2 regions of the Heyndrickxia sp. FSL W8-0423 genome follow, and region 2 is predicted to be linked to the other one. Evidence: a T-box and tRNA genes for the amino acid it is inferred to sense, from the RefSeq annotation. Region 2 holds a T-box; the other holds one or more tRNA genes.

Region 1 (15,343 bases), 3.2 Mb from region 2:
ACAACGATTTCGCCCGGTTGATGAGCAGCTAATTGTTTTCCATCTAACATTATTTTTAGCTGTGAAGGGAATAACGGTTTACCCGCTGAACCAATCTTTAATAAACTATCTTCGGGAGATAAAGTGACAATTTGAGAGGAAGTTTCAGTCATACCGTACGATTGAAAGACAGGAATATTTTTCTCTAAACATGCCTCAAGCAATGATTTAGGTGCAGGGCCGCCTCCTAAAAGCATGCAGCGGAAACGTTCATGGTAACGATTTTCTTTCAAATCTTCAAGCAATCGATGAAGCATTGTACTTACTACTGACATAATCGTTACACTGCCTGATTGCAACCTCTCATTAATGATTTTCTCATTAAATTGTTCATATAAATAAACCGGCATTCCATAAATAACACTTCTCATTAAAATGGATAATCCGCTTATATGAAACAAAGGGACCGCACATAGCCAACCGTCATCTTCCCCTAATCCAAGATTTAAGGCTGAGCCTATCGCACTCCACCAATGATTCCCGTATGTTTGAAGTACTCCTTTAGGGTTGCCAGTCGTTCCTGAGGTGTACATGATTGAACATACATCATCCATTAAATATTCATTAACAATTGGATAGTTTTCTTCCTTTTGTTCTTTAACTTCTTCAACTGTCTTTATTACTAGAGTTGGATATATGTCATGGATTTCTGCTAGTTTATTTTCTAAATCTTTTTCACCAATTACTAAAGCTGTTTGACTATCTTTTAATTGAAAAACCATTTCACTTGCGGTTAGTCGATGATTCAAGAATACGGTGGTAATACCTAATTGCTGTAATGCATGAATAATTATTACTGTATGCGGACGATTCGCCAAAAGAAGCGCAACTGAATCTTTTCTTTTCACACCTAGTGATGCAATTTTCTTTGCATATACTTCAACTTCTTTATACAGTTCTGAAAAGCTCCACTCTTTATTGTCAAATAGAAGGGCCTTTCGTTTCGGTGTTAAAAACGCTCTTTGCTTTAAAAAGTTTGGTATTATATTGTTCATACATATCACCTTTTTGTAGAATTTCTATAAAAAAGCTTGATGGAGTATACCATCAAGCTTTTTTAAACTTTACAATTTAAATCAAGGGAAACGAGGAAATTTTCCGAAATCAGGCTTACGTTTTTCCTTAAATGCATCGCGTCCTTCTTTTGCTTCGTCGGTTGTATAATACAATAATGTAGCATCCCCACCAAATTGCTGAAGGCCAGCTAAACCATCTGTATCAGCATTAAACGAAGCTTTTAAGAAACGAAGCGCAGTTGAACTCTTCTCAAGAATTTCTTCACACCATTTAATCGTTTCTTCCTCAAGTTTTTCAAGAGGTACAACTGTATTAACAAGCCCCATGTCTAATGCTTCCTGTGCATTGTATTGACGGCATAGGTACCAAATTTCTCTTGCTTTCTTATGTCCAACGATACGAGCTAAATAGCCTGCGCCATATCCGGCATCAAAGCTGCCTACTTTAGGGCCAGTTTGTCCAAAAATAGCGTTGTCAGCAGCAATTGTAAGATCACAAACAATATGTAATACATGACCACCACCAATTGCATAACCTGCTACCATAGCAATGACCGGTTTTGGGGTAAAACGAATTAATCTTTGTAAATCGAGAACATTTAGTCGTGGAATATTGTCTTCACCTACATATCCACCGTGACCGCGAACCTTTTGATCTCCTCCAGAGCAAAAAGCTTTCTCACCCATACCAGTTAAGATAATAACACCTATCTTTGAATCATCACGTGCACGAGAAAATGCATCAATCATTTCGTTAACTGTTTTTGGGGTAAATGCATTATGTACATGTGGACGATTAATTGTTATTTTGGCAATTCCATTATAAGATTCATAAAGAATTTCATCATATTCTCTTTCTGTTTGCCATTCTACAGCCATGTAATATCCTCCCTTTAAAAATTAAATTCATGTCGAGTCAATCATTTATTCGACAAAAACTCCTTTATTATTGTACCAAACTTTTGAGAATCTTCCACATGAATTGCATGTCCGATGTCTTCAATAATATAATGCATTGCCTGTGAAAGGTTATTTTCCATCTTTTTTCCGATCTCACAATACTTTTCATCTAAACTACCGGACAAAATAAGCACTGGTATTTCCAGTTCATGAAGCCTACCCCATAATGAAGGCATGCTCCCTGTTCCCATCCCTTTTAAACTATTAGCAAGTCCAATTGGATCATTTCGTAATCTTTGCTGTCTAACTTTTTCTTGCATTGAATAATCAAGTCTTTTTTGGGATTTAAACAGGGGAATATTTGTCCAATATTGAACAAATGATTCTACCCCTTCATTCACGATTTTATTAGCCAATTTTTCATCATTTTCACGCCGTAATTTTCTTCCCTCTTCAGTTTCTATACCCGGAGAGGCACTTTCTAAAATAAGCTTATTGACCATGTTAGGATATAAAATAGTAAATGTTAGAGCGAGTCTTCCACCCATTGAATAACCTAAAAGATTCGTCTTTTTTATTTTTAAATGAATGAGTATTTCCCTAATATCTTTAGCAACTTTTTCAATATGATATCGCTCATAATTTAGTGGAATCTCTGTCTTACCATGCCCAAGAATATCAATCAGTATTAATTGATATTCTTCCTCTAAATATGGATTAATCGCATCCCAACTAGACATATCACCGGTAAAACCATGGAACATGACGATTGGTTCACCTTTTCCAACAATATTCACATGATAATTTACATCATTTACTTCAATCATCATTCCATTTCACCATGAACATATTGGTCAATTTCCGCAGAAACTCGTTTCCACATTTTACGATGAATGTCTACATTCGCATTACGATTAGTAGGAACTTCTATCACATTTAAACCTTTCAATGTAATCGCTTCATTCATTGAATGATGAAATTCATCCCAATTACGCACTTTGCTGTATCTGCCATTATACATTTTTACAGCATATTCAAAATCAATATCTGTAGGCGTACCAAAAAGTGCTTCGAAATGCTTTGGTTCATTCGATTGTGGCAAGAAAGAAAAAATTCCTCCCCCATTATTATTAATGACGATAATCGTGATATTTAATTGATGCATTTTTGCCGCTAATAACCCATTTAAATCATGGAAAAAAGATAAATCGCCGATTAATAAAAATAACGGTTCTCCATATAAACTTGCTCCTAATGCACTTGAAACGACACCGTCAATACCATTCGCACCGCGATTCGCTAATACCCGTATATTTTGTTGGTTAAAATGGAAAAATGTATCCACATCACGAATTGGCATACTATTACCTACAAATAAATGGCTGTTTTGCGGCAATCGTTTTACTAGTTCTAAGACAAGCTTTCCTTCATCTAATTCAGTAATATCACTTATTTCGTTAATAATTGTATTTCGAGCAATCCGATTCAAATTTTGCCACATTTCCAACCAATTTGAATGCCTTTTTTCATCTAATTGTTTTAATAATCCCTCACAAAATAATGTTTCATCGCAATAGATCATTTGAGTAGCAGCATTGATCGGATCACGCCAGCTATTTCCTGCTTCAATTATATATTGTTCCGTTCCAGCTAGACGTTTCATAAATTTCGTTAAAGGCTTGGATACTGGCATGCCGCCAAATCGTATAATAACATCGGGATATAACATTTCATCCGAAACAATTTCTTTTAATATTGCATCATAACTATCAATGATATATTCCTCTGAGAATGACCCACTTCGAAGCTGTGAAAGTGGATCTGCAATAATTGGATAGCCTAATGCATCAGCTAATGCTAAAACCGCTGTTGAAAATTGTGGGTAATCAATGACCCCACATACAATAACGCCCTTTTCGATCCTTTGCAGTCGTTCGGAAATCTTTTTCATTTCCCCCGATTCAAGAAGAGTATCACCTTGCTTTACTGTAATTGCCGGTCGATTCTCCAATTCTTCAAAGGGAGAAGGGTCCAATCTTGGTAGTAATGGCTCTCGAATGGGGAAATTTAAATGTACCGGTCCTGCCGGTTGTTGTAAAGACGTACTAATTGCTCTTGTAGCTGTTGTTCTCGCATAATATGTCATCTCTTCTCCTATTTCAGGAAGTGCCATTTCAACAAACCATTTTACATGCTTTCCATATAAATGAATTTGATCGATTGCTTGTGGTGCCCCAATATCTCGTAATTCATGTGGGCGATCAGCTGTTAATACGATTAATGGAATTCTTGAAAGCTTTGCCTCTACGATTGCAGGATAATAGTTAGCAGCTGCAGTTCCGGAAGTACATAACAGTGCAACTGGCTTCCTCGTTTGTTTGGCAATCCCCAATGCAAAAAAAGCAGCTGAACGCTCATCAATATTTATATGATATTTTAGTGTAGGATGCTCAGCAATTAACAAAGCTAAAGGTGTTGAGCGTGAGCCGGGACTTATGACAACATCCCGAACACCTGAATTTGATAATTCCTGAATAAAACTAGCTAAATATGTTGTTAGTGTTTCTTGATGATTCATAATTTTTTTCCTCCTAATGCACGAAGCATCGGACGAAATTTAATTTTTGTTTCAAAATATTCATCCTCTGGGTTTGAGTCTGATACTACACCACACCCAGCATACAAAAATGCTTCATTCTCTTTAATTAATCCGGATCGAATAGCTACAGCGAACTCTCCATTTCCCCGGTAATCGACCCAACCAATCGGAGATGCATAGAATCCACGATCCATTTTTTCCTTTTCGCGAATGATTTGTAAAGCTTCAATAGTTGGAACTCCCCCCATAGCAGGTGTTGGATGAAGATCTTTTACTAATGGGAAAATAGAAATGTGATCATCCTTAATTATTCCGTTAACTGGTGTAAACAAATGCTGGATATCTCTCATTTTCATGACTGAAGGTAGTTCTGGAATGTCAACATTTAAGCAATATTTACGAATGACCTCTGCGATCATTGACACGACGAGCTGATGTTCATGGCGATTTTTTTCATCATTAAATAGTGCCTCAGCTAACGCCTCATCCTCACTTATCGAGTTCCCTCGCTTTATTGATCCGGCAAGGCATGCGGATACAATAGTGTTCCCATTCTTCTTAACCAATCTTTCAGGCGATGCACCTGTAAAACAGCTATTCTCGGTCTCTAACGCAAAAATATAGCTTTCATGTTGCTCTTCCCATAAATTCTCTAGTACCTTTTCAGCGGCTACTTTATCATTAAATTCAATATTCATTTTTCTCGCCATAACGACTTTATTTAATTTTTTTTCTTTTTTAAGAAGATCAACCACTTCTGCGACCGAGTCTATCCAAGCTTGTTGATTCAATTCATGTTCTTGTTTTATATTGATATTTTCTATACTCTTAGAAACTTTGCCTTCAAAAATTTCCCTTTTTAGTTTTAGATGATGATTTAGTTTATCTAAATTATCATTTGAATGGCATAATATATTAGTCGTAAGAAAAACCTCTTGTTTATTTATAATAAGCATTAGTTTTGGCAAATGAAATAATGCATTGTAAAACGGAGTCCACTCCGACTCTTTCATACTTAATGGATCGAATGAGAAACCGCCAAATATAACTGGACCGGTTCCTTGAACATCAAAAGGATTATATACATGAGCATCATGTATGAATTGATTCCATTCTCGTTCAATATACTCAAATCGACCTTCTCCCACTTCCGTTTGAAAGGTATGTGCACTGCCTAAACCGACTATAATCATCTCATCATTTGGAACCTTCCAGAAAAATCGTTCTACTTGAAATATCGCTTTTGCAGATGAATAAAATGATAGGGGGTCAATATTATTTAATTGTTCAGTATAACTAAATAATAGTGTTTTGTTCTTGTTTTTAGCTTTTGTTAAAGCAATCTTGTATTCATCTACTATGTCCATCTGTTCCATTTTCATCAAAATTATCTCCCCTAAAAACAACCGTGCAAATGACGAATCTTTTTTAATTTTTATGTCCAATCTTTAAGATACACCTCTAATAGAATAGAGTCAATGAACACATCTTATCTTCCCCATTTTATACGTTAAATATTAAATATAGAATTGGTGACCTATATCTTTTGATTAGGAAATTTTTTAAAAAGAAAAAGGAGTTTAAAAGAAATATCTTTTAAACTCCTAACTTATAAAATCGAATATATTATGACCCGTACGGGATTCGAACCCGTGTTACCGCCGTGAAAGGGCGGTGTCTTAACCGCTTGACCAACGGGCCTACTGGCGGAGAAGGAGGGATTTGAACCCTCGCGCCGGTTACCCGACCTACACCCTTAGCAGGGGCGCCTCTTCAGCCACTTGAGTACTTCTCCAATATTTCTTTTAAAAATAAAATGGCTCCGCAGGTAGGATTCGAACCTACGACCGATCGGTTAACAGCCGATAGCTCTACCACTGAGCTACTGCGGAATAAAATGGGCCTAAATGGACTCGAACCATCGACCTCACGCTTATCAGGCGTGCGCTCTAACCAGCTGAGCTATAGGCCCATAAAAAAAATATGGAGCGGGTGATGGGAATCGAACCCACGACAACAGCTTGGAAGGCTGTAGTTTTACCACTAAACTACACCCGCAATATATGGGGCGGCTAGTGGGAATCGAACCCACGCATGTCGGAACCACAATCCGATGCGTTAACCACTTCGCCATAGCCGCCATATTTGTTAAATACGTTTCTTAGTTACTTTAAATGGTGGCTCGGGACGGAATCGAACCGCCGACACATGGATTTTCAGTCCATTGCTCTACCGACTGAGCTACCGAGCCATTTTTAATTTATTTTCCTTATCTAGCATGAAGTTCGCCATCGTCCCAATCTCGGGAAGTTATACAAGATGCAGCTCGATTGGTACGCTGAAGCGTCGCTTTGTAGCTTATTCGATCGTGCTCTACCGACTGAGCTACCGAGCCAATTATGTAATGTATGTTGTAAAATGGCGGTCCGGACGGGACTCGAACCCGCGACCTCCTGCGTGACAGGCAGGCATTCTAACCAGCTGAACTACCGGACCATTTTTTTAATCAAGTATAAATTTTACTTAAATGATTGCGGAGGCAGGATTTGAACCTGCGACCTTCGGGTTATGAGCCCGACGAGCTACCAGACTGCTCCACCCCGCGGCAATATTATACGTTTATATGGCGGAGGAAGAGGGATTCGAACCCCCGCGCGGTGTAACCCGCCTGTCGGTTTTCAAGACCGATCCCTTCAGCCAGACTTGGGTATTCCTCCGAAATTCTATGGTGGACCTTGTAGGACTCGAACCTACGACCGGACGGTTATGAGCCGTCTGCTCTAACCAGCTGAGCTAAAGGTCCTATATGGTAGCGGCGGAGGGGATCGAACCCACGACCTCACGGGTATGAACCGTACGCTCTAGCCAGCTGAGCTACGCCGCCATATAGTTATATTTAATATTTTTTGGTGGAGCCTAGCGGGATCGAACCGCTGACCTCCTGCGTGCAAAGCAGGCGCTCTCCCAGCTGAGCTAAGGCCCCATAATACTATTTGTATATTTTGAATGGTCGGGAAGACAGGATTCGAACCTGCGACCCCATGGTCCCAAACCATGTGCTCTACCAAGCTGAGCTACTTCCCGATTTAGATGTTAGAGATTGGATGATCGAGGTTAGAGTATCTCTAGTGTTGCTTCGAAGATAAAACTTACATTCTAACTTCTAATTTCCAACTTCTCACTTCTAGTAATGGCGCGCCCGAGAGGAGTCGAACCCCTAACCTTTTGATCCGTAGTCAAACGCTCTATCCAATTGAGCTACGGGCGCATATTAAGAAAATTATTTTGCTTTGCAAAAAAATTATGGTGCCGAGGACCGGAATCGAACCGGTACGGTAGTCACCTACCGCAGGATTTTAAGTCCTGTGCGTCTGCCAGTTCCGCCACCCCGGCAAGGGTTGTCTGGAGCGGAAGACGGGATTCGAACCCGCGACCCCCACCTTGGCAAGGTGGTGTTCTACCACTGAACTACTTCCGCGACTTAATTACTTATAATGCGGGTGAAGGGAGTCGAACCCCCACGCCTTGCGGCGCCAGATCCTAAGTCTGGTGCGTCTGCCAATTCCGCCACACCCGCGTATAATTTAAATGGTGAGCCATGAAGGACTCGAACCTTCGACCCTCTGATTAAAAGTCAGATGCTCTACCGACTGAGCTAATGGCTCGATATCTTCGAAAGATGGTGCCGGCCAGAGGACTTGAACCCCCAACCTACTGATTACAAGTCAGTTGCTCTACCAATTGAGCTAGGCCGGCTTATTATGATCGTATTCCTTTAATTTAATTTAAATTTGAACTGTCGTCCAGCTTTCAGAATGCTGATTCAAGTAGCAGCTCAAGCTGTACGCTGAAGCATTTCAATGAAGCTTATTCGGTCGTGCTCTACCAATTGAACTAGGCCGGCATACGATTATCTTTTAAATTAAATAAATATGGTGGAGGATGACGGGATCGAACCGCCGACCCCCTGCTTGTAAGGCAGGTGCTCTCCCAGCTGAGCTAATCCTCCATTATTGTCTAGCTTCAGACGCTATCGGCTTGCATCGCTTCAGGCTGCTGTGGAAGTTTTGAAAAACAATCTTCCTCGTCAGCCCTCCAGCGAGTTTCGCCGATGAGCAAGCGTCTTCCGCTTTTCTATTTGCCTGGCAACGTCCTACTCTTGCAGGGGGAGAGCCCCCAACTACCATCGGCGCTGAGAAGCTTAACTTCCGTGTTCGGGATGGGAACGGGTGTGACCTTCTCGCCATAGTTACCAGACTATTTATTTAAGGGTTTGTTCCCTCAAAACTAGATAGATGAGAAACACTTCATAATAACCTTGAATCTATTGTTGGTTAAGTCTTCGACCGATTAGTATTCGTCAGCTCCATGTGTCGCCACACTTCCACCTCGAACCTATCAACCTGATCATCTTTCAGGGGTCTTATTTAGATAAACTAAGGGAAATCTCATCTTGAGGGGGGCTTCATGCTTAGATGCTTTCAGCACTTATCCCTTCCGCACATAGCTACCCAGCGATGCCTTTGGCAAGACAACTGGTACACCAGCGGTGCGTCCATCCCGGTCCTCTCGTACTAAGGACAGCTCCTCTCAAATTTCCTACGCCCACGACGGATAGGGACCGAACTGTCTCACGACGTTCTGAACCCAGCTCGCGTACCGCTTTAATGGGCGAACAGCCCAACCCTTGGGACCGACTACAGCCCCAGGATGCGATGAGCCGACATCGAGGTGCCAAACCTCCCCGTCGATGTGGACTCTTGGGGGAGATAAGCCTGTTATCCCCGGGGTAGCTTTTATCCGTTGAGCGATGGCCCTTCCATGCGGAACCACCGGATCACTAAGCCCGACTTTCGTCCCTGCTCGACTTGTAGGTCTCGCAGTCAAGCTCCCTTGTGCCTTTACACTCTGCGAATGATTTCCAACCATTCTGAGGGAACCTTTGGGCGCCTCCGTTACCTTTTAGGAGGCGACCGCCCCAGTCAAACTGCCTGCCTGACACTGTCTCCCACCCCGATTCAGGGGTGCGGGTTAGAATTTCAATACAGCCAGGGTAGTATCCCACCGACGCCTCCACCGAAGCTGGCGCTCCGGCTTCAAAGGCTCCTACCTATCCTGTACAAGCTGTACCAAAATTCAATATCAGGCTGCAGTAAAGCTCCACGGGGTCTTTCCGTCCTGTCGCGGGTAACCTGCATCTTCACAGGTACTATAATTTCACCGAGTCTCTCGTTGAGACAGTGCCCAGATCGTTGCGCCTTTCGTGCGGGTCAGAACTTACCTGACAAGGAATTTCGCTACCTTAGGACCGTTATAGTTACGGCCGCCGTTTACTGGGGCTTCAATTCAAAGCTTCGTGATGCCACTAACCTCTCCTCTTAACCTTCCAGCACCGGGCAGGCGTCAGCCCCTATACTTCGCCTTACGGCTTCGCAGAGACCTGTGTTTTTGCTAAACAGTCGCCTGGGCCTATTCACTGCGGCTCTCTCGGGCTTGCACCCTAACAGAGCACCCCTTCTCCCGAAGTTACGGGGTCATTTTGCCGAGTTCCTTAACGAGAGTTCTCTCGCTCACCTTAGGATTCTCTCCTCGCCTACCTGTGTCGGTTTGCGGTACGGGCACCTTTCACCTCACTAGAGGATTTTCTAGGCAGTGTGGAATCAGGAACTTCGGTACTATATTTCCCTCGCCATCACAGCTCAAGGTACATGGTGACGGGATTTGCCTCGTCACCCCTCTAACTGCTTGGACGCGCTATTCCAGCAGCGCGCTTACCCTATCCTCCTGCGTCCCCCCATCGTTCAAACGGTGAAGAGGTGGTACAGGAATATCAACCTGTTGTCCATCGCCTACGCCTTTCGGCCTCGGCTTAGGTCCCGACTAACCCTGAGCGGACGAGCCTTCCTCAGGAAACCTTAGGCATTCGGTGGAAGGGATTCTCACCCTTCTTTCGCTACTCATACCGGCATTCTCACTTCTAAGCGCTCCACCAGTCCTTACGGTCTAGCTTCTCAGCCCTTAGAACGCTCTCCTACCACGGACACCAACGGTGTCCATCCACAGCTTCGGTGATACGTTTAGCCCCGGTACATTTTCGGCGCAGAGTCACTCGACCAGTGAGCTATTACGCACTCTTTAAATGGTGGCTGCTTCTAAGCCAACATCCTGGTTGTCTAAGCAACTCCACATCCTTTTCCACTTAACGTATACTTTGGGACCTTAGCTGGTGGTCTGGGCTGTTTCCCTTTTGACTACGGATCTTATCACTCGCAGTCTGACTCCTAAGGATAAGTCATTGGCATTCGGAGTTTGTCTGAATTCGGTAACCCGATGAGGGCCCCTAGTCCAAACAGTGCTCTACCTCCAAGACTCTTACCTTAAGGCTAGCCCTAAAGCTATTTCGGAGAGAACCAGCTATCTCCAAGTTCGATTGGAATTTCTCCGCTACCCACACCTCATCCCCGCACTTTTCAACGTGCGTGGGTTCGGGCCTCCAGTAAGTGTTACCTTACCTTCACCCTGGACATGGGTAGATCACCTGGTTTCGGGTCTACGACCTCAAACTCATTCGCCCTATTAAGACTCGCTTTCGCTGCGGCTCCGCCTCTTCAGCTTAACCTTGCTTGAAATCGTAACTCGCCGGTTCATTCTACAAAAGGCACGCTATCACTCGGCGTCTTTCCGAAGGAAATACGCACAGAGCTCTAACTACTTGTAGGCACACGGTTTCAGGTTCTCTTTCACTCCCCTCCCGGGGTGCTTTTCACCTTTCCCTCACGGTACTGGTTCACTATCGGTCACTAGGGAGTATTTAGCCTTGGGAGATGGTCCTCCCTGCTTCCGACGGGATTTCACGTGTCCCGCCGTACTCAGGATCCACTCTGGAGGGAACGAAGTTTCAACTACAGGGTTGTTACCTTCTTTGACGGGCCTTTCCAGACCTCTTCATTTACTCCGTTCCTTTGTAACTCCGTATAGAGTGTCCTACAACCCCAAGAGGCAAGCCTCTTGGTTTGGGCTTCTTCCGTTTCGCTCGCCGCTACTCAGGAAATCGCGTTTGCTTTCTCTTCCTCCGGGTACTTAGATGTTTCAGTTCCCCGGGTCTGCCTTCCTTACTCTATGTATTCAAGTAAGGATACTACCCCATTACGGGCAGTGGGTTCCCCCATTCGGAAATCTCCGGATCAAAGCTTGCTTACAGCTCCCCGAAGCATATCGGTGTTAGTCCCGTCCTTCATCGGCTCCTAGTGCCAAGGCATTCACCGTGCGCCCTTACTAACTTAACCTAAAAAGGTTGTTTATTACTTACTTAATGGATTCATCCATAAAGTGGCGATTCTCGGTTATTACTTGGTTATTTCTCATATTATCTAGTTTTCAAAGAACAAGTTTGAAAGGAATTAACCTCTCAAAACTGAACAAAACGAGAACGTCTTCGTTGTAACCACGATAGTGGTTTTCCTTATATCCTTAGAAAGGAGGTGATCCAGCCGCACCTTCCGATACGGCTACCTTGTTACGACTTCACCCCAATCATCTGTCCCACCTTCGGCGGCTGGCTCCAAAAGGTTACCTCACCGACTTCGGGTGTTACAAACTCTCGTGGTGTGACGGGCGGTGTGTACAAGGCCCGGGAACGTATTCACCGCGGCATGCTGATCCGCGATTACTAGCGATTCCGGCTTCATGTAGGCGAGTTGCAGCCTACAATCCGAACTGAGAATGGTTTTATGGGATTGGCGTAACCTCGCGGTCTAGCAACCCTTTGTACCATCCATTGTAGCACGTGTGTAGCCCAGGTCATAAGGGGCATGATGATTTGACGTCATCCCCACCTTCCTCCGGTTTGTCACCGGCAGTCACCTTAGAGTGCCCAACTGAATGCTGGCAACTAAGGTCAAGGGTTGCGCTCGTTGCGGGACTTAACCCAACATCTCACGACACGAGCTGACGACAACCATGCACCACCTGTCACTCTTGTCCCCGAAGGGAAATCCCTATCTCTAGGGAGGGCAAGAGGATGTCAAGACCTGGTAAGGTTCTTCGCGTTGCTTCGAATTAAACCACATGCTCCACCGCTTGTGCGGGCCCCCGTCAATTCCTTTGAGTTTCAGCCTTGCGGCCGTACTCCCCAGGCGGAGTGCTTAATGCGTTAGCTGCAGCACTAAAGGGCGGAAACCCTCTAACACTTAGCACTCATCGTTTACGGCGTGGACTACCAGGGTATCTAATCCTGTTCGCTCCCCACGCTTTCGCGCCTCAGCGTCAGTTACAGACCAAAGAGCCGCCTTCGCCACTGGTGTTCCTCCACATCTCTACGCATTTCACCGCTACACGTGGAATTCCGCTCTTCTCTTCTGCACTCAAGTCTCCCAGTTTCCAATGACCCTCCACGGTTGAGCCGTGGGCTTTCACATCAGACTTAAGAAACCGCCTGCGCGCGCTTTACGCCCAATAATTCCGGACAACGCTTGCCACCTACGTATTACCGCGGCTGCTGGCACGTAGTTAGCCGTGGCTTTCTGGTTAGGTACCGTCAAGGTACCGCCCTATTCGAACGATACTTGTTCTTCCCTAACAACAGAGTTTTACGATCCGAAAACCTTCATCACTCACGCGGCGTTGCTCCGTCAGACTTTCGTCCATTGCGGAAGATTCCCTACTGCTGCCTCCCGTAGGAGTCTGGGCCGTGTCTCAGTCCCAGTGTGGCCGATCACCCTCTCAAGTCGGCTACGCATCGTCGCCTTGGTGAGCCGTTACCTCACCAACTAGCTAATGCGCCGCGGGTCCATCTGTAAGTGGTAGCTAGTGCCACCTTTCAATTCTCCTTCATGCGAAGGAAAAAGTTATCCGGTATTAGCCCCGGTTTCCCGGAGTTATCCCAGTCTTACAGGCAGGTTACCCACGTGTTACTCACCCGTCCGCCGCTAATCTGAGAAGGAGCAAGCTCCTATCAGATTCGCTCGACTTGCATGTATTAGGCACGCCGCCAGCGTTCGTCCTGAGCCAGGATCAAACTCTCCAAAAAGATGTTTGAAATAGCTCTAGTTAAAAATAAATTAATTGACGTTTCGTTTTGTTCAGTTTTCAAAGATCAATTTTTCGCTTTTTGAGGCGACTTTTTAATGTTATCACCTTTCCGATTGCCAGTCAACACTTTTTTAAACAAAATGTTTATTTAAGTGTTATTAATATAACAATTTCTGTATCGGACGTTTAATAATATATCATGGATATTTTCGCGTTGCAATACTTTTTTTTAAAATCTTTTAAACCCTATTATCATACTTAGGACAATCATTAAATATATATTATCAAAGTTAATATTATTTGGGAAGGAGTAATGAGTAATTATTATCGCATTAGTACTATCATTTTCGATGGCAGTTTACTTATTTATTTACACACTTATTTTTGAAATAAAGATTGAAAATATAAGCTTTCAACATTATACTACTTTAATTTTCACCTTAATTATGGCGTTTGTCTTTTCAGGATTGACCTATCTATTTATTTAAATCCTGAAAGATTTTTATTGTACTTGATATGTATTTGTATCAATTGATTTGGACTTAGCTTTTTTCTCATCAATAATGAAAAGGGTTATACTAAGAAGGATAATCAATCCACCGATAATTTGTGTCCAGATAATATTTTCCTTTAAAATAAAATAAGCCAAAATTGAAGCACCAATTGGTTCGAATAAAATTGCCATTGAAATAACCGATGTGCTTAACCATTTAATCGTCCAATTGAAAAGTGTGTGCCCTAATAATGTTGGAAGAATAGCTAAAAGTAAAAAGTAAATCCAGTCCATATTATCCGTGGGGATCAATGCTTCACCTCTTACTAATATATAGATTAAAAGAATTAGTGAACTAATAGTATAAACGATAAATGTGTATGACATTAGGGACATGCGTTTTCTAACATTTTGGCCAAACAATAAGTAGGCAGTAACTAACATGCATGCTAAAAAAGCTAATAAATCTCCAAACAATGCCATTCCACTAATCGAGAAATCTCCCCAACTAATAACAACGCTCCCTATAATCGCAAAAACACCACAGATTATTGCTTTTAGCGTAAAGGACTCTTTAAAAAATAAAAAGGTTCCAGCAAAAGCAAATAAAGGTTGTAGTGTGACCAAAACAGTAGAACTAGCAACGGAAGTATAATTTAAAGATTCGAACCAGAGGATAAAATGAAATGCTAAACAGGCGCCAGATATGCCCGAAAAAAGCCAGTCCTTTTTCGATATTTTCATTAATTCATTAACATTCTTCGATAAAAAAAACGGGAACATAATAATAACTGAGAAAAATAGACGATAGAATGCAATTGCTCCTGCACCTGATGTACAAAGTTTCACTAGTATAGCTGAAGTTGAAACGGTAAGTACCCCTACAACAAGGGCGAAGTATGGATTAACTTTTGGATTATTCATATAACTCTCCTTATGCCGTATGAAAATTATGATAAAATATATACACTTATTCTATAATCTTTTCACCCTATTTTCTATCATCGTTTCAACAGTTAAGCGTCGAAAGGGGATTACAATGGAGTTATTAGACGTTAATATATTATTTAAACTATGTATATCAGCGGTACTAGGATTAATAATCGGATTAGAAAGAGAGTTAAAACGAAAACCATTAGGATTGAAAACGAGTCTCGTTATCTCTATAATTAGCTGCCTATTAACAATCGTATCCATTCAATCAGCATACCTTTTTCCACACTCAAATGGAGTTCCTATACAAATGGACCCTTTAAGACTAGCAGC
Region 2 (15,343 bases):
CAAGTAATTTATCATAAAGAGCTGCCCTCGCAGGCAGTTTTTTATATTATCCGTCAATTTTCCCAACAATTAAAAACAAAAAGGGTGTGTCAATAATTTTGTGTAAATAACCCTATTTCCGGTAGAAAAGTTAGCCTGCTTATTTTAGTTGATAAAACTTCTATCTCTAGGTTAAACACAGAGCCACAGCGGTAGCTGCTTGTCCTTGACCTTGTGCCTTTTCTTAGTTCTTGCTGGTTGGGTTCAGGGACCCGGCCAGCGAGAACTTAGAAAAGATCGGTCGTGGTACGCTAGGTGTGCGGATAAAGTCCCCACATAGGGCTTTATTTTTCCCATCCGACAACCTACACACCACCACGACCGCAAACAAGGTCAAGGATGGCGGATCAGTGCTAGAGCTTAATCTTCCAGTGCTTCAAACATGTGTATCAATTCTGATTTGGCCTTTTCAAAGCCTCGATGACAACGCATGCCAAACTTGTGATTATAGTCTAGAAACCGTGTCACGAGAAAGCGTTCTAAGGATTCTTCATTCGGGAATTGTTCTTTGCGTTTGACATATCGTTTGATTTCTTTGTTAAAAGCTTCAATTAAGTTTGTCGAGTAGATACTGCGACGTATGGAAGCTGGAAAATCAAAAAACGTTAAGATCCGTTTGTTGTTCATCACTGATTCAATGACACGTGGATAAGGCTTTTCCCACTTGCTTTGCATCTGTTCTAAGGCTTCTAAAGCTTCTTCACGGTCTTTCGCTTGATAGACGGCCTTAAAATCATCGAGAATGGCTGCGCGATCCTTTACACGTACTTTGCTGGAAATGTTTCGAGCGACATGTACACAGCACACTTGATGTTTCGCCTTTGGATAGACACGGTGAATGCTATCTGTCATCCCTGGCAATCCATCGGAAATGAAGAGAAGAACGTTTTCTACTCCTCGCTCATGTAGGCATTGGAGGAGTTCTTCCCATACGTGCGAAGACTCAGTTGGTGCAATGGTAAAGTCTAAAACTTCTTTGTTTCCTTCTTCCGTAATACCAATAGCGATGTAGACAGCTTCTTTTTCAACCGTTTGACGTCGAATCGGAATATGAGTGGCATCCAAGTAAATGCACACATAGCGTTCTTCCAGCTTTCGTTCATGGAAAGCCTTCACGTCTTCAGAAACAAGTTGCGTTAGGTTCGAAACCGTTTGTTTGGAATAGTGATGTCCATACATTCGCTCAATGAGATGAGCGATTTCATTTGTCGTAATCCCTTTTTCATAAAGGTGAATGACAAACTGTTCCAGCGTATCATTGGAACGCTTATAGGGAGCTATTGTTTGTTGTTGGAACTGGCCATTACGGTCTCTAGGGATACGAAGGTGTAGTTCTCCGTATTCGGTTTTAAAGGTACGATCGTAGTAGCCATTACGGGAATTGCCGGAATGAAAACCTTCTCGATCATAAGGCTCATAGTCTAAAAAGACAGTTAATTCATGTTTTAACAGCTGATTGATGGCTGTTTCCAAATGATGACGAAAAACTTCTTCAATATCTTGTTTTTGTGCTAGTGCTTCGATTAAATCTGTAGTAAGATGAATCATAGGGAAGACCTCTTTTCTGTGAATTTTGTCGGCTAACTTTATTCTACAGAAAGGGTCTTCCTTTTTCTATGAACATTATTTAGTGCATTTCTATTTACACAAAATATTTTACACTCTCAACAAAAATTTAAGGATAAAAAGTATGAGACAAATTATTAGAAACATAAAATTATAAAAAAACATAAATTTTTTTGATAATATAGTATGAAAGTATGAGAAAATAAAGTAATATGTGAGGTGTAAGTTGTTTAAATTCAAGAGCTTGGGAGGAAAGCGATAAGATGGCAGAGTTTGTTAGCGGTTTTTTTCAAAAAAGAAGTGTAAAGCGTTTCATTATATTTGCTTTACTTGCACTTATAATATATTTTTTGAGAAGTATGATGAATTTAATACTGCTAACATTTATTTTTGCGTTTTTAATGGACCGTCTATCAGTATTTGTTTCTAGACGATTACATGTAAATCGCAAATTAACGGTTGTTGTCCTATATGTTGCCAGTGTCGGCCTATTATCGCTCGGTATTAGTAAATATTTACCGGTACTCATCAATGAAATAACCCAACTAATCAAGCAACTGATTGAATTCTATTCCCAGCCGCAAGATAATGTAGTGGTGAACTATATTGTTGAGAAGATAATAGAAAAAAATGAAATAACCAACTTTTTAAAACAAGGATTTACGTTCCTGCTTGGATATTTCACTAATATAGGAAAATTGAGCATAGATGTATTTTTATCTCTCATACTAAGTATATTTTACCTTTTGGAAAAAGAGAGACTCATTGACTTTACAAAGAAATTTAAAACAAGCAAAGTATCTCCGTTTTATGATGAGATTGAGTTTTTTAGCAAAAAATTCGCATTAACTTTTGGTAAGGTAATTGAAGCGCAATTTATTATAGCGATTGTAAATACGGTATTAACAACGATTGCCCTTTCCATTATGGGATTTCCGCAATTGTTTGGCTTAGCAATTATGATTTTCTTCCTAGGATTAATACCGGTAGCAGGAGTAATTATCTCACTAATTCCGCTTTGCTTCATAGCATATAGTATAGGCGGTTTTATTCAAGTATTATATGTAGTGATTATCGTAGTGATTGTTCATGCGGTTGAAGCATATGTATTAAATCCAAAATTAATGTCTTCAAAGACAAACCTTCCAGTATTTTATACATTTATTGTATTAATCTTTTCGGAGCATTTCTTCGGTGTCTGGGGCTTAATATTAGGAATCCCAGTTTTCGTATTCCTTTTAGATGTTCTAGATGTTCAAAATGAAAAGAATAAAAAGATAAAATAGTATAAAGTCGCTTGACATTGGATAAAAAAATTAGTATATTTTTTAAAAAATTATATATAAAAAAACGTTGAAAAGGACTAGTAGAGTGTGTCCGTCTTTTCTAGAGAGGAAACAATTGGTGAAAAGTTTCTAAAGACAGCATTTGAACCTGCCTTGGAGTTCTGTATCGATCTTACTTAAGATACAAGCGGTTTACACGAACCGTTATCAATAATGAAGTGTACAGCAATGCTGTAAATAAGGGTGGTACCACCAGACCTCGGTCCCTTTTAAGGAATCGAGGTCTTTTTGCGTTTAAAAAAATAGAAGGGAAGATGTATTGTGGCAAAGGATAAAAAGTTTGTTGAAGAGATTACCGCAATGGAAGATGATTTTGCACAATGGTATACAGATGTTGTAAAAAAGGCTGATTTAGTTGATTACTCATCAGTAAGAGGGTCAATGATTATTCGCCCATACGGTTTTGCCATTTGGGAAAATATCCGTGACATACTAGACGGAAAAATTAAAGAAACAGGTCATGAAAATATTTACATGCCTTTACTTATTCCTGAAAGTCTATTACAAAAGGAAAAAGATCATATTGAAGGTTTTGCACCTGAAGTTGCTTGGGTCACACATGGGGGTTCAGAAGAATTAGCAGAACGCTTAGTTATCCGTCCAACATCGGAAGTTCTATTTGGTGAACATTATGCGAATATCATACACTCCTATCGTGATCTACCTAAATTATATAATCAATGGGCGAATGTCGTTCGCTGGGAAAAAACAACAAGACCATTCTTACGCTCATTAGAGTTCTTATGGCAAGAAGGGCACACATGTCATGCTACAAGCGAGGATGCCCAGGAAGAAACGGCAAGAATGCTTGATATGTATGCTGAAGTATGTGAAAAATATCTTGCAATACCTGTACTTCGCGGTCGTAAAACGGATAAGGAAAAATTCGCCGGTGCAGTTCATACGTTAACGATTGAAAGCTTAATGCATGACGGAAAAGCATTGCAATCAGGTACCTCCCACTATTTAGGAACCGGCTTTGCCGAAGCATTCGGTATCCAATTTACCGACAAAAATGGTGAACTTCAAACTGTACACCAAACTTCATGGGGAATTACTACAAGAATAATCGGTGCGTTAATTATGGTCCATGGTGACAATCGCGGCCTTGTAGTACCGCCAAAAGTTGCTCCAAAACAAGTGATGATCGTACCGATTGCACAGCATAAAGAGGGCGTCCTTGATAAAGCATATGAGCTAAGAGATCAATTGAAGAAAGTTGCAAGAGTCGATATCGATGCAAGCGACAAAATGCCTGGCTGGAAGTTCAATGAATCTGAAATGAAGGGAATCCCAGTTCGTCTAGAAGTGGGTCCTAAAGACATCGAAAAAGGTCAAGTCGTCCTAGTTCGCCGTGATACAGGTGAAAAAATCTTCGTTCCAATGGCTGAACTCGAAACGAAGGTTGTAGAACTTCTTGAAGATATTCAAAACAATCTATTTGAAAAAGCAAAGGCACACCGTGAAGAAAAAACAAGTATTGCACGCAATATGGACGAATTCAAACAAGTACTTGTTGAAAATCCAGGCTTTATTAAAGCAATGTGGTGCGGCGATGTAGCTTGTGAAAACTTCATTAAAGATGAAACATCCGCAACATCCCGTTGCATTCCTTTTGAAGGTGAACCAGTTTCTGATACATGTGTCTGCTGCGGCGGCGAAGCGAAACACTTAGTCTACTGGGCAAAAGCATATTAATTTTATAAAAAATACAGATGAATGGGTCATCTGTATTTTTTTGTTTGTTTAGAAAACTATAAAATTCTAGACATGTGGATAACTGTTCGATAAAATGTTCGTATTAATAGTAGGAGTATCGGTATGAGTAAGCAAGTCGCAGAGGTATTTCAATATCATTATCAAAAGAGAAGCAAAAAACGAAATTTGACCGTTAGGGTTATTACCGTTATTCATTACATTAGGTTATGTAAATTATTTTGTGTAAATGATTTTGTTACCATATTTTTGACTATACTAAAATATATGTTCTTACCTGCTAGGGGGATAGGGCAATGCTGGGGAGCAACCCGAGCACCTAGTAGGGTTCTGCACAAAAGGAGATGGGGTTTCCCCATCTTTTTCTCCTTTTGGGAGAACAATAGCGATAAACCCTTAGGGCAGAGCCCTAACACGTCCCAATACAAATTGAAACGATTATTTTCCAAGCCGACCATTAAACATAATATCGAACTGTTGTCTACATTCTAACCATCCTGGAACGGGAATAGTCCATTTTTCTGTTACTCCTACTGTAGCGAGATAGACAATCTTTCTTAAAGCATTATCGCTAGGATAAGCATTCTTTGTTTTAGTCACCTTTCTAAGCTGTCTATGAAAGGCCTCAATCGTATTTGTTGTATATATTAACTTTCTAATTTCTACTGGGTAAGAGAAATAAGCAGTTAGCTCAAGCCAATTGTTTTCCCATGATTTGATAATTGATGGATATTTCGTTTCCCACTTATTTTTAAACTCTTCGAAAGCCACTTCAGCCTGTTCGAGCGTATAAGCTTTGTATACTTTCTTTAAATCATCCATTACCACTTTACGATTTTTAGTTGGGACATACTTCATATTATTTCGTAATTGGTGGATAACACATGACTGAATAGTAGTATCTGGAAATGTTGCATTAATAGCTTCGGAGAAGCCAGAAAGCCCGTCTTTACAAGCGATTAGGATGTCTTCGACACCACGGCTTTTGAGCTCCTGACAAACATTTAGCCAAAAACTAGCACTCTCATTTTCACCTATCCAAATACCAAGGATGTCTTTGACTCCATCAGTATTAATACCTAAAACTGTATATGCAGCTTTACTAACAATTCTATTTTCATGTTTCACTTTAAAGTGAATCGCATCCAAAAACACAATTGGATAAACAGGGTCTAGTAGACGAGACTGCCATTCATAAACAAGAGGTAATATCTTATCCGTAACTTTACTTACCAAACTTGGAGAAACATTCACACCGTAAATATCCTTCATGTGACTTTCAATATCTCTAGTCGACATTCCTTTTGAATACAGGGTTATAATCTGGTCTTCCAGCCCATTGATGGATGTTTCGTATTTTTTAATGATTTGAGGTTCAAAATCTCCTTTACGATCTCTTGGTATGCTTAATTCGGTCTCACCAAACTTACTTTTAATCGTCTTTTTACTATACCCATTTCGGCTATTTCCCGAGTTATTGCCCCTTGAATCGTGTTTTGAGTAACCTAGATGATTCTCGATTTCTGCTTCAAATACCTGTTGAAGAGTCTCCTTAAAAAGATCCTTAATCATGGCATGTATATCGTCAACAGTTTCACATTGACCAGCCAATTCCCTGATTGTCATGTCCTTAAAATTTTGCATTAATGATCATCTCCTAGTTATAATTATTAGAAAATTATGACCATTTACACAAAATTTTATACATTCTCTTACATTATGAAAAAAACTCCGAATGGAGCCCAAGATCCAAATCCAAAGTCCATCTTGGTCATCAAAACGAGCGAATGGAGCCCAAGATCCAAAACTTAAATCCATCTTGGTCATCAAAGCGGGCGAATGGAGCCCAAGATCCAAATCCAAAGTCCATCTTGGTCATCAAAACGAGCGAATGAAGCTCAAGATCCAAAACTTAGATCCAACTTGGTCATCAAAGCGAGCGAATGAAGCTCAAGATCCAAATCCAAAGTCCATCTTGGTCATCATAGCGAGCGAATGAAACCCAAGATCCAATACAAAAATCCAACTTGGTTGTTCCCAAAATCGAAACACTAGAACCAAGCCCAACCCAAACCGATTAAAATGAGAAGGAACCGATCAAAAAAGAGGATGAACCGATCAAAAATAAACCGAACCAATCTAATAAAAAAGTGGACCGTTCAAAAAAGTAAAGGTAGTATTTTTGAAACAAAAAAATCAAAATATAGCAAGTTTCTACATGCAAGCAATTTAATCAAACGTTTGATTAAACATATAAAAAATCCAGCCAAATCAAGCGAAAATTTGAATAAGTAATTGCATATTTTGTCGATGTCAGTGCTCTTTTAATAATATTTCGACATAAAAAAACCTTAGCTCAAAATAAAAGCTAAGGTAATTTCTTATTCGTTACAGCTGTTCATCGAAACCCATTTATCCGCCCAATGCTGGACTTCGTCAAGAACTGGAGTAATCGCATGACCTTTTTCACTTAATCGATACTCGATTCGAACGGGTGTTTCCGGATACACATCCCGAATAACGATATTCTCGTTTTCCAATTCCTTTAATCGATCGGAAAGCATTTTTTGACTTATATGTGGAATTTGCTCGGCAATTTCATTAAATCGCATTGGGTGACTTTCCAAAACACGGATAATTACACCAATCCATCGTTTTCCTAATAATTGAAATGCCTTCTCAAATTTTGGACATAGTCGTGAATTTTCCATATTGCTACACCTCCTATATGGAATGAAGCATAACTTTCTTCCTAGTTGTTATCTATTATACACCTTTTGTTAACTTACTAATAGTTAGTTAGTTTATTTTATAAAAAATAATTTTCACACAAACAATTTGTGAAATATTTGTAATATATGCATGATTTCAATAAAAGGGGGTATTAAATAAAACAAGGAGATGATTAAAATGGCGAAATTAAATCGGGTTGTACTAGCAGGTATAGGAATTGCTGGTGTGTCGTTTCTTTCATCTAAGAACAATCGTGAGAAGGCACGGGTTATGTTGAATAATGTTAAGACAAAAGTGGATTCCTGGATGAAAAAGAAAAAGCACAATAAATCACCGATGACGAAGATAGGCCACTCCGATCCCCACGATATAGCTGATAATAAAATGGTCAGTGAAGGTGCTATGTATAGTGTTGATTATTACAATATGGTAGAACAAGAAGAATAGATTGGAGAGGGTTCGGTAATTATTTACTGAACCCTTTTTTCATTAACTGGCTGGCCTAGTAATCTGCAGATTAATAGTGTCGATATTTTATGCCTTTCAGCATTAGGTCGCACGGACATCGTGTTGTTTATTATCCATTAAGGATTGACCCGTTCATATGAATTAGTCAATTTTAATATAAATAAAAGAGGAATTTACCATGCCGTTAACGAAAAGAAATACATACAAAATAACAAACAGGGATGGGATGGAAATGAATACGATAGTCAATCAATTAACAGGCTGGATCGATTATTTGAAAAATATTAAAGCGGAACAACATGAGGAATTTTTTAAAACGATTGCTGAAGGGAAATGGTCCAAAGCAGCAATTATTGCCCATATCTTCTACTGGGATCGTTTCTTTTATGAAAAAAGGCTGCCTGCAATGTTAGAGGGTGGAACGTTGCCTAGTATTGACGCAAGCTATGTTGAAGAAATGAATAATAAAGCCGATAAATATGCTCATTCAGGAATACAGCTGTCCGATCTGATCAATAAAGCCATTAAACAAAGAGAGATACTTGTAGATTCATTAAAGGACCAGGATTTGTCGCAGACGTTTATCATAAATGATAATAAATATACACTTGAGTCTTATGTAAAAGGTGAAGTAGAACACGATCAACATCACTTAAAGCAATTAAAAGGATAAAAAGGAGGAGCATGTAAGGCTCCTCTAGTGTAATAAATGCTGATAGATCCATGGGGAAAGACAAAATGACATAATCGCAGCTAATACCATGCAAACACTGGAGACAGCTCCAGTTGCATGACTTAATTCTAATGCCTTTGATGTCCCTGCACCGTGTGAACTCGTACCTAGCAATACCCCTCTTGCTATTTCACTTTTGATTCGAAAGAGGCGGATCATCCATGGTCCGAGAATCATTCCAATAATCCCGGTGATAATTACAAATACAGCAGTAATGGTCGGAACACCGCCAATTTTTGTCGAAACTCCCATCGCAATCGGTGTTGTAATCGAATAAGGAATAATGCTCGTAGACAGTGTTTTATTTAAATGGATTACACCCGAAATCGTAAACGACGCAAGAATAGACATAATCGAACCGAAAAACACACTAAAAAGAATTTCACTCATATATTTTTTTAAAATCGGGTAAAAACGATAGAGTGGAATCGCTAATGCCACGGTTGCTGGTTGTAATAATTTCGTTAACCAAATGGCTCCGTGATTATATGAATCATACGTTATATGGAAGAATACAAGCAATAATATAATCAAAAATGGAGCTACTAAAAGCGGTGAAAAGTATATTTTTTTAGTTTTACTGTATCCCCATTTTGCTAGCCAATAAATACTAATGGTGAGAAGTATATACATAAGTGTCAACATGCTGTGTCTTTTTCTCCTTTCGGCGTGCCATTTTCTCTGCTAAAAAACCAGAACATGCCATGACAATTGTGGAACTAATGATAATAACAGCAAAAATTTTAGAGCCATTTTCCAGTAATAATTGTTTATATTGAAGAATGCCTACTGCCGAAGGAATAAAAAATAACAACAATTCGGCGACTAACCAATTTCCTCCAATTTCAATCCACTTCAGCCTTATTACCTTCGTTTGTAATAAAATAAATAAAATAACCAATCCTAAAATACTGCCCGGAATGTTAAGATGCAGAAATTCGGAAAGTTTCCCCATAATATACGTAAAAACGGTTAACATCACGATTTGGATGAATCCAATTAATAATTTTTTCAATTTCTTCCCCTCATTTATGAAAAAAATCTCTATATAAAGTGTACAGCGCATTTTTATATAGGTAAAATGAATATAGAGAATGATAGCTATTCTAAATAGTTATAAGAGGGTGCGGTTGTTTTGGATATTCAACATTTAAAATACTTTGTTGCAGTTGCTAAGGAAGGGAATTTCACAAAAGCTGCACAAAAGCTCTATGTTTCACAGCCAACCATTAGTAAAATGGTGAAGAGTATTGAAGATGAGCTTGGTGTTGTTTTATTTGATCGTACAGGTAAACAGGCCAAACTAACTGATGCAGGGGAAATTATTCTCGTTCAAGCGCGGAATATTATTCAATCATTCGATAATCTTTCTTCGGAATTAGATGATTTAATTCAGTTAAAAAAGGGAAATATCCATATAGGATTACCGCCAATGGTTGGCTCACGATTTTTCCCAAAGGTTATTCAGGCATTTCATAAAAAGTATCCGAATATTACTGTTCAGCTTGTTGAAGATGGGGCAAAAAAAGTGGAAAGAGATGTTGGAAATGGTACGCTTGATTTAGGGGTCGTCGTTTTGCCAGTGAGCGAGGAGCTCTTTCATACTTTTTCATTTGTGAATGAAAATCTAATGCTGCTTACACACCCTGACCACCGATTAAGTAAAAAGGAATCTATTTCGCTTTCTGAATTGGCCCATGAGTCTTTTATATTGTTTGGAAAGGATTTTGCCTTACACGATCGAATCATTAGAGAATGTGTTCGTTCTGGTTTTCAGCCGGATATTATTTATGAAAGCTCACAGTGGGATTTTATTAGTGAAATGGTAGTAGCTAATCTTGGGGTAGCCCTCCTGCCGGAAACCATATGTAAACAGGTCAATCGGAAAGAGGTGTCGATTATTCCACTAACCGAACCAAGAATCCCTTGGAACCTAGGGATCATTTGGAGAAAAGACCGCTACTTATCTTTTGCAGCAAGGGAATGGATTCGATGCACACAATTGTTTATGGAAGGATCTGAACAAAAATAAATAAAGAAGATAGATACTTAAGCAGAAAGGAGCTATTTTAAATGAAAAAAGATATCCAGCAATATGATGAAGAAAAATTAACTAGCGAAATGCAACGTTCGAGCAGGCATTATTCTGATCATAAGTTTTGGGACAAGCTTAAAAAATATGGAAAGAAGGCAGGCGGGGTAGTCGTCTATGCTGTTCTCTTACTGTACTACACATTACAGAAACCAACTGTTCCTAAGAAAACGAAGGTGTTTATTATCGGTGCATTAGGATACTTTATTCTTCCAACAGATTTACTGCCCGATTTCCTTCCGGGGATTGGCTATGTAGACGACTTAGGTGCACTTGGCGCTGCGGTTTTGCAAGTGGCTGCACATATAGATAAAGAAGTTAAGGCTAAAGCCAAAGATAAAGTGATTCAATGGTTTGGTGAAGAAGTTAACACAACGGTCATCGATGAAAAAATAGGACATTAAAAACGATGGATTCATCGTTTTTTTGGTTCTCTTTTCCCCTTCATATCTTTGATAAAATTAGTAATCATCAATTAAATGAAACTAAATCTATCAAATATACGTTATACTAGTAGTATCTTTTAATTAATATTGGATGGTTAAACTACTTTTGGAGGACATGATGGGCGATTTTATTCAATCAATCTTAACCTTTTTGACGGATCTCGGTTATTTCGGTGTGGCATTAGGACTAATGATCGAAATTATTCCGAGTGAAATTGTGTTAGCATATGCGGGCTATCTTGTATCCCAAGGACATATTAATTTTGTCGGTGCGGTCATCGCTGGTGTCATTGGTGGAACGATTGCGCAAATTTTTGTTTACTGGATTGGTGCGTATGGAGGAAGACCTTTCTTGAAAAAATACGGGAAATATATTTTTATCCATGAGAAGCATATTGATATTGCGGAAAAATGGTTTGAAAAGTATGGGTCCGGTGTGATATTTACAGCTCGTTTTATTCCTGTCGTGCGTCATGCAATATCAATTCCTGCTGGGATTACGAAAATGTCGTTAAAGAAATTCACATTGTATACAACATTGGCCGTTATCCCCTGGTCGATCTTGTTTGTTGCTTTAGGGGATCAGTTATCATCAAACTGGAAACATGTTGATGAATTTGCGAAACCATATATACAGCCTGCGATGATCATTGCAATTGGATTGATTGTTTTATATTTTATTTATAAAATGTTTAAAAAAAATAAATAAAGAAAGAATAGAATGTCTGAATCAATTAAGATTGAGGCATTTTTTAACCTATACTTTGTTAAAGTTCAGTCTTGATATTGACGCTATGTTGATTGAAGCGAAAGGTGCGAGACTCCTGCGGGATTAGCTGGACAGATGAGACCCCGCAAGAGAGAAGCGATGAGGAGGCTCATCGCCAGCCCCGCGGAAAGCGAGTACCTGCAGCGGAAATCAACAATCCAGTATAATATCCTTAACCTAAATGAAGGGAAATTCAAAAAAGGGAAAGAAATATTTACATAACACATTAAAAAAGGAGAGTAGGAATATGAGTACATCAAAATTACGTGAGCTGTTGTTATCAGAACTATACATCGCTGTTCGAACAACAAAGGAATTGCTGAAGAAAGTGTCTGAGGAGGATTTTTCCTATCAGCCAAATGAAAAAATGCGCACCTTGTTGGAGCAGGCGAACCATTTAGTGCAAATTCCTTTCGTTGATATTGCGATTGGACAAGAAAAGACAGAAGCTGAAATTAGACAACTTGAAAAAGATTTATACTCGACTGATGTTATCAAACTAGGTGAAGTAATGGAAAAAGGCTTCCATGAGTTAAAAGCGTATTATGAATCACTTTCTGAAGAGGACTTCTTAGAAAAGGTAACAAAACCATTTTATTTTTCTCCTGATATGGAAGGTCATACGCAAGCGAAATGGTTGATTGAAACAACTACACATGCATTTCACCATCGCGGGCAATTTTTTAATTATTTAAAAGAGCTGGGGAAAGAAGTGAATATGTTTGATTTATATTAACAAACAAAAAAATCCGTTGCGAATTAGGCAGCGGTTTTTTAGATTTTTCAATAGGATTGAATGCGAGAATTCATTCGCCAATTTCTACTACATAACACTTCAATCATATGATTTATTTTATCCCTATCATTTAACGCTTTTTTTATAATTTGAACTTCGTTTTTCGTAACAGACAGCCCGAAATATTTTGCTAGTGTTTTTTCTACATTGGCACCTCTTGCAATTTCATTAGCGATTTCAGTTTCCATCCAAATACACCTCCATGAAATTCTTTAATTAAAGTTTAAATCCAAAATATTAAATTCGAATGAACATAGATTTAAGATTCGGTAAAGATTTGACATGTTTTAGGTGATGTTAACACATACTAAGTGTTGTGAATATGGGTTGGTAAAATATATTAGAATAGAAATTAAAATAACAATAATCTGAATGTAATCCTTTTCGTTGTGAGAGTATAAATTTTATGTTTTAATTTTATAGACCTTATTTTTATTAAGTAGAATATCGTTTGTTTTATACACTTTTAATACATAACTTTTAATAATCGATATTATATTGGGAAAATAAACATAAGTACTGCAACATAGAAAAAATTTCGTGATGGAGGAAATATAATGAAATATATTATTTCGATTATCGGTTTACTTATTGTAATAGGACTAGCTTTGCTAGTAAGTAATAACCGTAAAAAGGTTAATTATAAACCGATTATTTTAATGATTGTTATTCAGATTGTACTAGCTGCATTATTGTTGAATACAAAGTTTGGATTGGTATTAATTAAAGCTATTGCAGAAATTTTTACAAAACTGCTTGAATATGCTGGTGAAGGAATCTCCTTTGTATTTGGAGGAATTGCTAATAAAGGGGAAGCCCCTTTCTTTTTAAATGTTCTTCTTCCAATTGTATTTATTTCAGTATTGATTGGAATATTTCAATATTTACGGATTCTTCCATTGATCATGAAAGGGATCGGATTGTTGCTTAGTAAAATTAATGGGATGGGGAAACTGGAATCTTATAACGCAGTTGCCTCTGCTATGGTCGGGCAATCAGAAGTATTTATAACGGTGAAAAAACAATTGAATCATCTTCCTCCACATCGTTTATATACGTTATGTGCTTCGGCCATGTCGACTGTTTCAATGTCTATTGTTGGCGCATATATGACGATGATTGAACCAAAATATGTAGTTACAGCACTCGTCATCAATTTATTTGGCGGATTTATCATCTCTTCGATTATTAATCCATATAAGGTTGACAGCAAAGAAGATATTTTAGAAATTCAAGAGGAAAAGCAAAGCTTCTTTGAAATGTTAGGAGAATATATTCTTGATGGCTTTAAAGTAGCAATCATAGTTGGGGCAATGTTAATTGGTTTTGTTGCATTAATAGCGGCTATAAATAATGTTTTTGATTTGATATTCGGTATTTCATTCCAGCAAATTCTGGGCTATATTTTCTCCCCTGTTGCCTTTATCATGGGAATTCCATGGGCAGATGCAGTAAAAGCGGGCGGAATTATGGCTACAAAGCTTGTGACCAATGAATTTGTAGCGATGATTGACCTAACCAAAATTCAATCAAGCTTTAGCTCACGAACAATTGGAATCATCTCTGTGTTTCTCGTTTCATTTGCTAACTTCTCATCCATCGGTATTATAGCAGGTGCAGTGAAGGGATTAAGTGAAAAACAAGGAAACACTGTTGCACGCTTCGGATTAAAATTATTATATGGTGCTACACTTGTTAGCATACTGTCAGCTATTATTGTTAGCTTTGTTTTATAGCAGAAAAAGGATCTATTTGTTTTTATGAGAACAAATAGGTCCTTTTTATTTTCATTATGAAAAGTTTTTTAACAGTAGCGTTTCGAAGTATAAATTGGTAGACTTTTCAATATACACTATATCTATCAATAGTTATGAATGGAGATTAATATGAAAAACATATTAGTTGTTGATGACGAGAGAGAAATTGTAAATTTAATCACGATTTATTTGAAGAATGAAGGGTTTCATGTGTTAAAAGCCCACAACGGGGTGGAAGCTTTAGCGATTATGAACCATGAACAGGTAGAGTTGATGATTATAGATATTATGATGCCCGAAATGGACGGAATGGAATTGTGTCGGAAGATTAGGGAAAAGAATCAGGTTCCTATTATTATGTTGAGCGCAAAAGGGGAGGATATGGATAAAGTTCTTGGACTAATGACGGGTGCGGATGATTATATGATTAAGCCGTTCAATCCGTTGGAGCTGATAGCCCGCGTAAAGTCACTATTGAGAAGATCTTACCAATATAAAATTGACACGCACGCGAACGAAAGTGAAATTATCACCATTCATTCCATAGAAATCAATCGCAGCTCACATCAAGTATTAAATGGTGGAATACCGATATCATTAACGGCCAAAGAGTTTGATATTTTATATTTACTTGCTAGTAATCGAGGACGAGTTTTTAGCACGGAAGAGATTTTTGAACGTGTATGGGATGAGAAATATTTTGCATCTAATAATACGGTAATGGTTCATATTAGTCATCTAAGAGATAAGCTGGAGAAGGAATTAGGTTATAAATTGATCAAAACCGTATGGGGGGTCGGTTACAAGATTGAAGAATAGGTTGATTAATCAAATACAAGGAAAGATTATGCTCCTTATTCTAAGCAGCTTAGTTTTATCTAC

The links. A T-box is a leader RNA that pairs with one kind of tRNA and senses whether it is charged. The one in region 2 lies ahead of proS (proline--tRNA ligase), so its partner is inferred to be a tRNA-Pro.
Region 1: it encodes a tRNA-Pro, which carries the amino acid that the T-box ahead of proS (proline--tRNA ligase) is inferred to sense. The anticodon was not compared.

Annotation. Positions count from the first base shown of each region.
Region 1 is NZ_JBBPBE010000001.1:3,755,933-3,771,275, forward strand. Features, by position in the region: gene MKY81_RS19215 (o-succinylbenzoate--CoA ligase) at 1-1,034, opposite strand, end outside; gene menB (1,4-dihydroxy-2-naphthoyl-CoA synthase) at 1,116-1,934, opposite strand; gene menH (2-succinyl-6-hydroxy-2,4-cyclohexadiene-1-carboxylate synthase) at 1,976-2,785, opposite strand; gene menD (2-succinyl-5-enolpyruvyl-6-hydroxy-3-cyclohexene-1-carboxylic-acid synthase) at 2,782-4,533, opposite strand; gene MKY81_RS19235 (isochorismate synthase) at 4,530-5,936, opposite strand; tRNA gene MKY81_RS19240 (tRNA-Glu) at 6,184-6,255, opposite strand; tRNA gene MKY81_RS19245 (tRNA-Ser) at 6,259-6,349, opposite strand; tRNA gene MKY81_RS19250 (tRNA-Asn) at 6,372-6,446, opposite strand; tRNA gene MKY81_RS19255 (tRNA-Ile) at 6,453-6,526, opposite strand; tRNA gene MKY81_RS19260 (tRNA-Gly) at 6,539-6,612, opposite strand; tRNA gene MKY81_RS19265 (tRNA-His) at 6,619-6,694, opposite strand; tRNA gene MKY81_RS19270 (tRNA-Phe) at 6,730-6,805, opposite strand; tRNA gene MKY81_RS19275 (tRNA-Asp) at 6,974-7,050, opposite strand; tRNA gene MKY81_RS19280 (tRNA-Met) at 7,086-7,159, opposite strand; tRNA gene MKY81_RS19285 (tRNA-Ser) at 7,179-7,271, opposite strand; tRNA gene MKY81_RS19290 (tRNA-Ile) at 7,281-7,357, opposite strand; tRNA gene MKY81_RS19295 (tRNA-Met) at 7,362-7,438, opposite strand; tRNA gene MKY81_RS19300 (tRNA-Ala) at 7,462-7,537, opposite strand; tRNA gene MKY81_RS19305 (tRNA-Pro) at 7,562-7,638, opposite strand; tRNA gene MKY81_RS19310 (tRNA-Arg) at 7,746-7,822, opposite strand; tRNA gene MKY81_RS19315 (tRNA-Leu) at 7,859-7,947, opposite strand; tRNA gene MKY81_RS19320 (tRNA-Gly) at 7,958-8,032, opposite strand; tRNA gene MKY81_RS19325 (tRNA-Leu) at 8,050-8,131, opposite strand; tRNA gene MKY81_RS19330 (tRNA-Lys) at 8,144-8,219, opposite strand; tRNA gene MKY81_RS19335 (tRNA-Thr) at 8,235-8,310, opposite strand; tRNA gene MKY81_RS19340 (tRNA-Val) at 8,488-8,563, opposite strand; rRNA gene rrf (5S ribosomal RNA) at 8,695-8,811, opposite strand; rRNA gene MKY81_RS19350 (23S ribosomal RNA) at 8,885-11,840, opposite strand; rRNA gene MKY81_RS19355 (16S ribosomal RNA) at 12,029-13,582, opposite strand; gene MKY81_RS19360 (DMT family transporter) at 14,087-15,001, opposite strand; gene MKY81_RS19365 (MgtC/SapB family protein) at 15,117-15,343, shown strand, end outside.
Region 2 is NZ_JBBPBE010000001.1:592,436-607,778, reverse strand. Features, by position in the region: gene MKY81_RS02980 (amino acid ABC transporter permease) at 1-17, shown strand, start outside; gene MKY81_RS02975 (IS256 family transposase) at 400-1,587, opposite strand; gene MKY81_RS02970 (AI-2E family transporter) at 1,869-2,891, shown strand; T-box leader at 2,950-3,162, shown strand; gene proS (proline--tRNA ligase) at 3,252-4,649, shown strand; gene MKY81_RS02960 (IS256 family transposase) at 5,106-6,311, opposite strand; gene MKY81_RS02955 (winged helix-turn-helix transcriptional regulator) at 7,049-7,378, opposite strand; gene MKY81_RS02950 (hypothetical protein) at 7,578-7,847, shown strand; gene MKY81_RS02945 (DinB family protein) at 8,047-8,541, shown strand; gene MKY81_RS02940 (LrgB family protein) at 8,566-9,246, opposite strand; gene MKY81_RS02935 (CidA/LrgA family protein) at 9,212-9,616, opposite strand; gene cidR (cidABC operon transcriptional activator CidR) at 9,737-10,633, shown strand; gene MKY81_RS02925 (YkvA family protein) at 10,723-11,097, shown strand; gene MKY81_RS02920 (DedA family protein) at 11,258-11,848, shown strand; gene MKY81_RS02915 (DinB family protein) at 12,156-12,644, shown strand; gene MKY81_RS02910 (hypothetical protein) at 12,692-12,892, opposite strand; gene MKY81_RS02905 (NupC/NupG family nucleoside CNT transporter) at 13,262-14,440, shown strand; gene MKY81_RS02900 (response regulator transcription factor) at 14,579-15,280, shown strand; gene MKY81_RS02895 (sensor histidine kinase) at 15,270-15,343, shown strand, end outside.